One region of the Streptomyces sp. NPDC005070 genome, then DNA from elsewhere that is predicted to be linked to it. Evidence: riboswitches for the same ligand, from Rfam matches in the RefSeq annotation. Region 1 holds a riboswitch; the other holds the start of a gene.
The links. A riboswitch is a leader RNA that binds a small molecule or an ion and turns the genes downstream of it on or off. The one in region 1 is predicted to bind glycine.
Positions count from the first base shown of each region.

Region 2: another riboswitch for glycine. It lies ahead of gcvP (aminomethyl-transferring glycine dehydrogenase); the one in region 1 lies ahead of gcvT (glycine cleavage system aminomethyltransferase GcvT).

Region 1 covers NZ_JBSFZS010000075.1:16,496-21,690, reverse strand. Annotated here, with positions in the region: gene ACWEBX_RS24205 (ABC transporter permease) at 1-165, opposite strand, end outside; gene ACWEBX_RS24200 (enhanced serine sensitivity protein SseB C-terminal domain-containing protein) at 642-1,442, opposite strand; gene ACWEBX_RS24195 (enhanced serine sensitivity protein SseB) at 1,670-2,443, opposite strand; gene ACWEBX_RS24190 (AAA family ATPase) at 2,543-3,211, opposite strand; glycine riboswitch at 3,387-3,483, shown strand; glycine riboswitch at 3,484-3,594, shown strand; gene gcvT (glycine cleavage system aminomethyltransferase GcvT) at 3,629-4,762, shown strand; gene gcvH (glycine cleavage system protein GcvH) at 4,948-5,195, shown strand, end outside.
Region 2 covers NZ_JBSFZS010000045.1:43,067-48,261, forward strand. Annotated here, with positions in the region: gene ACWEBX_RS17665 (DUF5999 family protein) at 211-417, shown strand; gene gcvP (aminomethyl-transferring glycine dehydrogenase) at 554-3,439, opposite strand; glycine riboswitch at 3,618-3,714, opposite strand; gene ACWEBX_RS17675 (PRC-barrel domain-containing protein) at 3,829-4,197, shown strand; gene ACWEBX_RS17680 (DNA polymerase IV) at 4,122-5,195, opposite strand, start outside.

The DNA.
Region 1 (5,195 bases):
GACGACGATGACACCGCCGGCGACCGCCACCTTGTCGCGCTTGAAGCGCGTCCAGGCGATCTGTCCCAGGGAACGGCCCTCGATCCGCCCCTTGCCGGCTCCGGCAAGCACAGCCTCAGGCTGAGCCTCCGACGCCGCCGCGGTGGTCTCGATCGGTGCGGTCACAGTGACCCGACCCCTCTCGCCGGTGGTGACCGGCCTACGACTGCCGCTGTCTGCGGCTTGGTTCACTTGCTCGCCGGGAAGTTGACCGCAGATGGTGCGGTCCGGTGACCCGGCTGATGATTCGGCTTGCACTCGCTCACAGGATCGACAACCCCGTGTCTGATGGGCGAGTCTTCAGTGCCGCCACGATCAGTTGCCAGGCCTCATGGAGAAACTATGCGCAACCGTGATGCTTGTTGGGGGATTCCGTTATCCGAACAGTGGGTAACGGGAGTCGGACGACTGCCAATTGAGCTCGAAGGCCTCGAAAGAGTCTTTTTGATCAGAAGTCCCGCCAAAATGGGACAATCGGCGCATCTGTCCGCTTCCCCGCAGGTCAGCAGCATGGAACGCACGCCTCGTGAAGGCCGTGTGCAGAATCATGATGCCAGCCGTTCTCGCACTGGCATCCGACAGGTCCGGGATTCGGGACGCCCTCAGTAGCCGCCGCGGGCCGGCGGATAGCCGTAACCGCCCGCGGTCGGCGCCTGCGCCGGAGCGGCGTGCGCCTCGCGGTCGTAGAACGGGCGTGCGTTCGCACGCAGCCACATCGCCACCGGATCGAACTCGTCCGACATCGCGACGGTGGAGACGGGCAGGCCGTCCGGAACCGCGCCGATGGACTGCTGCATCATCGCCCGCACCGAGTCGACGGCGGGCGGCGAGGTGTCGTACACATCCAGGCCGATGGCCAAATACGGCGCCCCGAGCGTGGGTTGGACCCAGGCCCGGCGCAACGACCGTACGGCCGGGGTCAGATGGGCGTTCTGCGTGATCAGGGCGTAGAACTGCGGGATCTCGATGGCCGGTTCGGACAGTCGCAGCGGGCCCGCGGGCTGCCGCTCCAGGCCTGTGGCGATACGGCGCAGATCCAGCCACGGAATGCCGAGGCCACCGTTCGGGGCGTGCGGGTTGAGCCAGAGGCCGAAGTGGTCCGGGTACAGGGTGCGGGCGACGTCCAGCCCGTCCACGACCTCGTAACTGCGGTTCCAGCCACTGGCCGAGAGCTCCTGGGCGGAGGTGACGCAGGGCGCGTAACCGAAGCCGTCCACCTGCATGTTGCCGTACTGGGCGTCCGGGGAGCCGGCCTGGCCGTGCCACAGCAGCATCCACACCTGGCCGGACGACGGGGTCGCGAGCGCGCGAAGGAGCGCCTCGTAGGCGTCATAACGCCCGGGGGTCACCTGGCGCAGCATGTGCTCGACCTGCCCGGCCGCGGCCGTGCCCGACGCGCTCACCTTCAACCGCCCCTTCGCGAACAATTCACGACGAACTCATCCCTTACGCCCGAGGCGCCGGTTACCGACATGCGTCAACACCTCGACAAGGCCATGAAACCAGCTTATGCGGCGATCGTGCTCCGCCGGGGGAAGCAGTCGAGAGCCGGGAACCGCCGCGCGGGGCGGCGGGAGGCCCCGCGCGGCGGACGTGCGCACCCGTGGGGCACCCCCGTCACCCGCGCCGTTCAGTGACCGTGCTGGTAGAAGGGCCGCACCGTCGCCCGCATCCACTCGCCGACCGGGTCCTGCGCCACGTCGAGAAGAACCAGGTTCACCGGAATGTTCACCGGGACCCGGCCGAGGGCGCGGCCCAGGGCGTCCAGGGGCAGCGCGCGCGCGTCGCCCTCCCACACCGAGAGCTCGACGCCGATGAACATGACCGGGGCGTCGCCCTCCACGCTGGCCAGACAGCGCCGCGCGCTCAGGACGACACCGGTGGCGGCGAACTCCGCCGAGGCAGCGGCCAGGAAGTCCATCGGATCGTCCTGCCAGTCGGGCTCGAAGAGCCGCACACGGCCGCCGCTGGCCGCCCCGTCCAGCTCGGACCGCCCGGCCCTGCACAGCTCGGCGACGGCAGGCGGCGGCAGCGGCACGCCGACCACGCCGTCCGGGTTCACCACGATGCCGACCTGCGGGGGGAGCCCGCGGGCGAACTCCACGGCGGGCGCGATCGTGTACGACATGTGACCGCCGACGACCTGGCGGAACTGCTCCTCCGAGCTGAAGACGGGGACGTGGACCTGCCCGCCGATGTCCATCGTGGGCAGATCGAGCGGACCGCTCTGCGGGCCGCCGCCGTTGGGCAGCGGCACCCACACGAAGCTGCGGCCGAGCACCTCGACGATACGGGCGGCCGCCGAGGGCCCGGGCACGCCGAGGGAGGCGGACAACACCTCCTCCAGCTCGTTGCCGGGCCAACCGCCGTGCGGATGGGGGTGCGCCTGTGCCGGAAAGTCCATCTGTCTACCGTCCGCTTCGAACCATTGTTCCGGCTGGTTAGGTTAGTGGGCCGCCACGGCGGGTCAGTGGCCGAAGCCGATCCCGCGGCGCGCTGCCGGTCAGTGGCCGAAGTCGATCCTGTGCAGCACGTCCGCCGCGTCACGGTCGATCAGCACCGCGGAGCCGCATCCCTCGGGCAGGTCTCCCCGCTCGGCGGAGCGCAGCAGCCGGGCGACCCCACCGCGATGGCGGGCGAAGGCGTAGCGCGAGACGCCCCGGCCGCGATCGCGCTGGCCGTCCAGCGCGGTGCCGGGCGTGACGTCGAGCAGCAGCAGGTGCAGCGCCCCGCCGCGGCGCCGGGCCTCGCGGGCGAGCCAGCGGCGCACCCAGGCCTGCGTGCCGCAGTCGTGCACGACGAGTCCGCCGCCCTCGCGCAGGGCGCGGCGCAGGCCGGCGTAGTGCGCGAGGCGGACGAGGGGGCGGTAGAGCGCGTACGGCAGGCGCCCGGACATCCGGCCGTCCCAGCGGTCGCGGGTGTCCTGGGAGTCGACGCGCGCGCCCAGCACGGCCCGCCGCATCAGCGTCGACTTGCCGCTCCCGGGCAGTCCGCTGACCACGACCACGTCGTGCGCCCCGAAGCGGAGACCGTGCGGACTGTGCCCGACCCGGTCACGGAGGTCCCGCACGACGGCCGCGGCACGCGGTCCGCGGGCCTCCCGGGCCGGTGCGCCGGGCTGCTCGGGCAGTGCGAGACCCGAGGTCGTCGCGTACGCCGTGGTCCTGTTCACCGTGACCGTCCTCCCCTTCGATGTGGAGTCCCATCCCCGTCGAGTGTAAAGAGAAGGTAATGCCCGGCGCTTCCTCTTTTCGTACGCGGACTGCCACAGCACGGTCACAGATGGCGGGCTGCCGTGATCCGACAGCGCGTGCGATGATGGCCGCGCCAACTGCATACCGGCCGCTTGAATCCGCGCGGGAGAGTCCTGGGTACGTGTACCCGGGCGCCGAAGGAGCAAGTCCCTCCCTTGAATCTCTCAGGCACCGTTACCGCGCGGGCGAGGCACATCTGAAAAGCGGGCCGCTCCGTCGGCCCCACCCAAGGTGCAAGTCAGGACCACCGATTCGTGGGGTCTTGATGAACCTCTCAGGTTCCGATGACAGATGGGGAGGAACGACCTCGCCGTCATGCCCTGGGAGCCAGACCGATGAGCAGCAACGCACCCCGTCACACCGCGCTCGATGCCCTGCATCGTTCGCTCGGCGCGACCATGACCGACTTCGCGGGCTGGGACATGCCCCTGCGCTACGGCTCGGAGCGCGACGAGCACCTCGCCGTCCGCACGAAGGCCGGTCTCTTCGACCTCTCCCACATGGGCGAGATCACCGTCACCGGACCTCAGGCGGCGGACCTCCTGAACCACGCGCTGGTCGGCAACATCGCCACCGTCGGCGTCGGCCGCGCCCGCTACACCATGATCTGCCAGGAGGACGGCGGCATCCTGGACGACCTGATCGTCTACCGGCTCGCCGAGCACGAGGCCGGTTCCGCTCACTACATGGTCGTCGCCAACGCCTCCAACGCCCAGGTCGTGCTGGACGCCCTGACCGAGCGCGCCGCCGGTTTCGACGCCGAGGTGCGCGACGACCGTGACGCGTACGCGCTGATCGCCGTGCAGGGCCCCGAGTCCCCCGGCATCCTCAAGGCGGTCACCGACGCCGACCTCGACGGCCTGAAGTACTACGCGGGCCTGCCGGGCACGGTGGCCGGCGTCCCGGCCCTGATCGCCCGCACCGGCTACACGGGTGAGGACGGCTTCGAGCTGTTCGTCGCCCCCGCCGACGCCGAGAAGGTGTGGCAGGCCCTGACCGACGCGGGCACCCCGGCCGGTCTCGTCCCCTGCGGTCTCTCCTGCCGCGACACGCTGCGCCTGGAGGCGGGCATGCCGCTGTACGGGCACGAGCTGACCACCTCGCTGACCCCGTTCGACGCCGGCCTCGGCCGGGTCGTGAAGTTCGAGAAGGACGGCGACTTCGTGGGGCGCGCGGCACTCGAGGCCGCCGCCGCCCGCGCCGAGCAGAACCCGCCGCGGGTCCTCGTCGGCCTGATCGCCGAGGGCCGCCGTGTGCCGCGCGCCGGGTTCTCGGTCGTCGCCGGCGGTGAGGTGATCGGCGAGGTCACCTCCGGCGCCCCCTCCCCCACGCTGGGCAAGCCGATCGCGATGGCGTACGTCGACGCCGCGCACGCCGCGCCGGGCACGACCGGTGTGGGTGTCGACATCCGGGGCAGCCACGAACCGTACGAGGTCGTGGCGCTGCCGTTCTACAAGCGCCAGAAGTGACACTGGTCCGCAGGGGCCGGACATGACACGGACGCCTTCCGGGCGCCGCCACTGACGGATGCCCCCGCGGGGCTCCGGCACTGACGGGCGCCCGCCGGGGCGCCGGACGTGACCCTGGGCACATCCGCCCGGTCACCCACGCTTCCCTCCATCAGCACTCCACCGCGTACAGGAGAATTCAGGTCATGAGCAACCCCCAGACGCTGCGTTACAGCAAGGAGCACGAGTGGCTGTCGGTCGCCGAGGACGGCGTCGCGACGGTCGGCATCACCGAGTTCGCGGCCAACGCGCTCGGCGATGTCGTCTACGCCCAGCTCCCTTCGGTCGGTGACACGGTGGCCGCGGGCGAGTCCTGCGGCGAGCTGGAGTCGACCAAGTCGGTCAGCGACCTGTACTCCCCGGTGAACGGCGAGGTCGTCGAGGCCAACCAGGA
Region 2 (5,195 bases), on a different contig from region 1:
GGACAGCGCAGTTGGGGTGAACCCTCCGCACGGGTGATGCGTCATCAACCTGTGAGAAGCGGTGCCCTCAAATCCCTGCGGATTGGCGCCCGTGGGGCAACACTGGGTTCCAGACCACACATCAAACGGGGGGCGGCGATGAGTACCTCGAGCCGCAAGACTGACACCACAGCCATCACTCACATCTCGACCCAGCGAAAGATCCCATCCATGTGCCAGCACCAGCCACTGTGTCCCGCAGCCGAATCAGCCGACCGGGAGTCCGCCCGCCTTGTGGCGCATCACCCGGAGCAGGGATGGAGCCTGCTGTGCAACGGCGTTCTGCTCTTCGAGGACACCGGTGAGCTCCTGCCGGACGGTCAGATCATCGCCCCGCACCGCCCGCTGGGCGGCGCGCAGGTGATGACGGCCGCCTGAGCCGCACGACCCCGGGCGGCCGTGACAGGCCGCCCAGACACACGAGGGGCCGGCCCGGAGACGCACTCTCCGAACCGGCCCCGACGCATGTCCGAGGACGATCACTCCTCGTAGCCGTCCACGTGCCGAGCGCTGATCAGTCCTCGTAGGCGTCCAGCGGCGGGCAGGAGCAGACGAGGTTCCGGTCGCCGTACGCCTGGTCGATGCGGCGCACCGGCGGCCAGTACTTGTCGGCGGCCGAGACACCGGCCGGGAAGACGGCCACCTCGCGGCTGTACGGGTGCTCCCAGTCGCCGCCGAGCGCGGCGGCCGTGTGCGGCGCCCCGCGCAGCGGGTTGTCGTCCACGGACCACTCGCCGCTGCCGACCTTCTCGATCTCCGCGCGGATCGCGATCATCGCGTCGCAGAACCGGTCGACCTCGCCCAGATCCTCGGACTCGGTCGGCTCGATCATCAGCGTGCCGGCCACCGGGAACGACATCGTCGGCGCGTGGAAGCCGTAGTCGATCAGACGCTTGGCGATGTCGTCGACACTGACGCCGGTCGCCTTGGTGAGCGGACGCAGGTCGATGATGCACTCGTGCGCGACCAGACCGCCGGGGCCGGTGTACAGCACCGGGTAGTGCGGCTCCAGGCGCTTGGCGATGTAGTTGGCGGAGAGCACGGCCACCTGCGTGGCGCGCTTGAGGCCCTCGCCGCCCATCAGCCGGACGTACGACCACGAGATGGGCAGGATGCCCGCGGAACCCCAGGGAGCGGCCGAGATCGGGCCGACGCCGGTCTCGGGACCCGCCTCGGGCTGGAGCGGGTGGTTCGGGAGGTACGGCGCCAGGTGTGCGCGCACACCGACCGGGCCGACGCCGGGGCCGCCGCCGCCGTGCGGGATGCAGAAGGTCTTGTGCAGGTTCAGGTGCGAGACGTCGCCGCCGAAGTGACCCGGCTTGGCGAGACCCACCAGGGCGTTCAGGTTGGCGCCGTCGACGTAGACCTGGCCGCCGGCCTCGTGCACCTGGGCACAGATGTCGGCGACGTGCTCCTCGAAGACACCGTGCGTCGAGGGGTACGTGATCATCAGCACCGACAGCTCGTCGCGGTACTGCTCGATCTTGGCGCGCAGGTCCTGGACGTCGATCTCGCCGTCGTCCGCGGTCTTCACGACGACGACCTTCATACCGGCCATCACGGCGCTGGCGGCGTTGGTGCCGTGCGCGGAGGACGGGATGAGGCAGATGGTGCGCTGGTCGTCGCCGTTGGCGCGGTGGTAGCCGCGGACGGCCAGCAGACCGGCCAGCTCGCCCTGCGAACCGGCGTTGGGCTGGAGCGACACCTTGTCGTAGCCGGTGACCTCGGCGAGCTGGTCCTCCAGCTCGTGGATCAGCGTCAGGTAGCCCTGTGCCTGCTCGGCGGGCACGAAGGGGTGGAGCTGCCCGAACTCGGGCCAGGTGACCGACTCCATCTCGGTGGTCGCGTTGAGCTTCATGGTGCAGGAGCCCAGCGGGATCATGCCGCGGTCGAGCGCGTAGTCGCGGTCGGAGAGCTTGCGCAGGTAGCGCAGCATCGCCGTCTCGGAGCGGTGGTCGTGGAACACGGGGTGCGTGAGGTACGCGTCGGTGCGCAGCAGCGCGGCCGGCAGGGTGTCCTCGGTGCTCGCGTCCAGCGCCTCGATGTCGCCCTCGACACCGAACGCGCTCCACACGGCGGCGAGCTGCTCGCGGGTGGTCGTCTCGTCGCACGAGATCGACACCTGGTCGGCGTCGACGGGGTGGAGGTTGACGCCGTTGACGCGGGCGGCGGCCACGATCGCGGCGGCACGGCCCGGGACCCGCACGGTGAGCGTGTCGAAGTAGGCGCCGTGGACGACCTCGACGCCGCCGGCGGTGAGCCCGGCGGCCAGCACCGTGGCGTAGCGGTGGGTACGCCGTGCGATGGTCCGCATGCCCTCGGGGCCGTGGTAGACGGCGTACATGCCGGCCATCACGGCGAGCAGCACCTGAGCGGTGCAGATGTTGCTGGTCGCCTTCTCCCGGCGGATGTGCTGCTCACGCGTCTGCAGGGCGAGGCGGTACGCCTTGTGCCCGTCGGCGTCCACGGACACGCCGACCAGGCGGCCGGGAAGGCTGCGCGCGAAGTTCTCGCGGACCGCCATGTAGCCGGCGTGCGGACCGCCGAAGCCCATCGGCACGCCGAAGCGCTGCGTCGTACCGACGGCGATGTCCGCGCCGAGCTCGCCGGGCGAGGTCAGCAGGGTCAGGGCGAGCAGGTCGGCGGCGACGGTGACAACCGCGCCCAGCTCGTGTGCCTGCTCGACGAGCGGCTTGATGTCGCGTACGGCACCGGAGGCGCCGGGGTACTGGATCAGCACGCCGTTGATCTCACGCCCGGCGAGGTCGGCCGGGATGCCGTCGGCGAGGTCGGCGACGACGATCTCGACGCCGGTCGGCTCCGCACGGGTCTCTATGACGGCGACGGTCTGCGGCAGGGCGTCCGCGTCGACCAGGAAGAGGCCCTTCTTGTTCTTGCCCATGCGGCGGGACAGCGCCATGGCCTCGGCGGCGGCGGTGCCCTCGTCGAGGAGGGAGGCGCCGGAGGTCGGCAGCCCGGACAGCTCGGCGACGACGGTCTGGAAGTTCAGCAGCGCCTCGAGACGGCCCTGCGAGATCTCCGGCTGGTACGGCGTGTACGCGGTGTACCAGGCCGGGTTCTCCATGACGTTGCGCAGGATCACCGGCGGCGTGAACGTACCGTAGTAACCGAGGCCGATCATGGAGCCGAGCACCTGGTTGCGGTCCGCGAGGGAGCGAAGCTCGGCCAGTACCTCGGCCTCGGTGCGCGCGGCCGGCAGGTTCAGGGCCTCGACGTTCTTGATCACGTCCGGCACCGCGGCGGCCGTCAGCTCGTCGAGCGAGCCGTATCCGACCTGCGCGAGCATCTTGGCCCGTGCTTCGGAGTCGGGTCCGATGTGGCGCTGCTCGAAGGGAATGCCCTGTTCGAGCTCGGAGAGCGGAATGCGAGGGGCGGTCATGGCGGAGGCCTCCTGGTCTGACGCGACCTTCGAGGGGCACCCCGGCACGGGTACCCCGACGGCCTCCCCCTCTGTCATCTCAACCTGAGAGTTTCACCGGATGGTCCCGCGGACAACCCGGCTTTCACCGTCGGTGAGAGCGGAGGCCATCGACACCCGCCCTGCTTTCCAGAGTGACCTCGTCCGTGCGGTACGTGAGCCTGAGAGATTCCGGGGAGGAGTTGCTCCTTCGGCGCCTCCGGTGAAAATCCGGAGGACTCTCCCGCACGGGATCAGCAGCCGCTTGCCAGCCTACCAGCGAGGACAAGCCGACAGCCCTCGAGTGGCCGCCTTCACAAATGTGCTCTTTTGTAGTACTTACGGATGAGTTTGCGACCACTGGAGGGACCGTGCAGACCGACATCGATCCGCGCAACCTGATCGGCCGCAAGGCGTTCGACAGCAACGGCACCAAGATCGGCACGATCGACGAGGTGTACCTCGACGACGCGACCGGCGTCCCGGAGTGGGCGGCCATACGCACCGGGCTGTTCAGCAGGGATGCCTTCGTGCCCCTGGAGCCCAGCGAGATCATCGAGGGGACCCTGCGTATCCCCTTCGACCGGGCCCTGATCAAGGACGCCCCCGACTTCGGCGTCGGGCGCCATCTCTCCCCCGAACAGGAGCTCCAGCTCTACCACCACTACGGCCTCGACGTGGCGTCCCCGCCCCCACCGGACCGGGACTTCGGCCGACTCGCGGGCTCCGAGGACACCTGAGCCCCCGGGCCGGGACCACGCGTCCCGGCCGCTGACACCGACGGCCCGGGGCCCGCCGGCGTCCCGCCGGCGTCCTCGGGTCCTCGCTCCACCAGCGGCAGCGGGTCGGCCGGTTCGAGCCGCGGATCGTCCGTCCGGAAGGTCCGCACCCGGCCGGGCTCGGAGTACGGCGTCTCGAACCGCACCGTGACCCGCCCCAGCCCGCTCCCCTGCACCCAGCCATGCCCGTACTCGGCATGACACACGTCGTGCCCGGAGGGCCACCTCCGCTCGGCCGCCGCCACCTCGGCCGCGCCGGTCACCTCGGCCGGCTCGTCCCCGGCATGCTTCTCGGCCACCGGCTCCCCCACGGCCGCGGCCTGTGCCTGCGCGAACAGGTCCTCCTGCGTGTAGTCGGCGAGCCCGGACACACCGACCCCCAGCAGCCGGACGCCGCCGGTCGTGTCCACGCCCTCCAGCAGCCGGGCGGCGGCCTCCCGGACGACGCCGGGGTCGTCCGTGGGCCCCCGCAGCGTCTCGGACCGCGTCAGCGTCGAGAAGTCGTACCGGCGGACCTTCAGCACGATGGTCCGCCCCGACAGTCCGGCCCCGCGCAGCCGCCGCACGCACCGGTCCGCGAGTCGCTGCACCTCGAGCTCCACCCGGACCCGGTCGTGGATGTCCACGTCGTACGTGTCCTCGACCGACACCGACTTGGTCTCCCGCTCGGCCACCACGGGCCGCTCGTCGTGGGCCAGCGCCATCGCGAACAGCGCGTGCCCGTGAGCCTTCCCCAGGAGTCGTACGAGCTCGTCCTCGCCCGCCTCGGCGAGCTCCTCGACGCTGGTGATGCCGGCCCTGCGCAGATGGTCGCCGGTGGCCGGCCCCACACCCGGCAGCGTCCGCACCGACATCGGCCCCAGCAGCGCCCGCTCGGTGCCCGGCTCGATGAGGACGAGACCGTCGGGCTTGGCCTGCTCCGAGGCGATCTTCGCCACCATCTTGGAGGCCGCCAGACC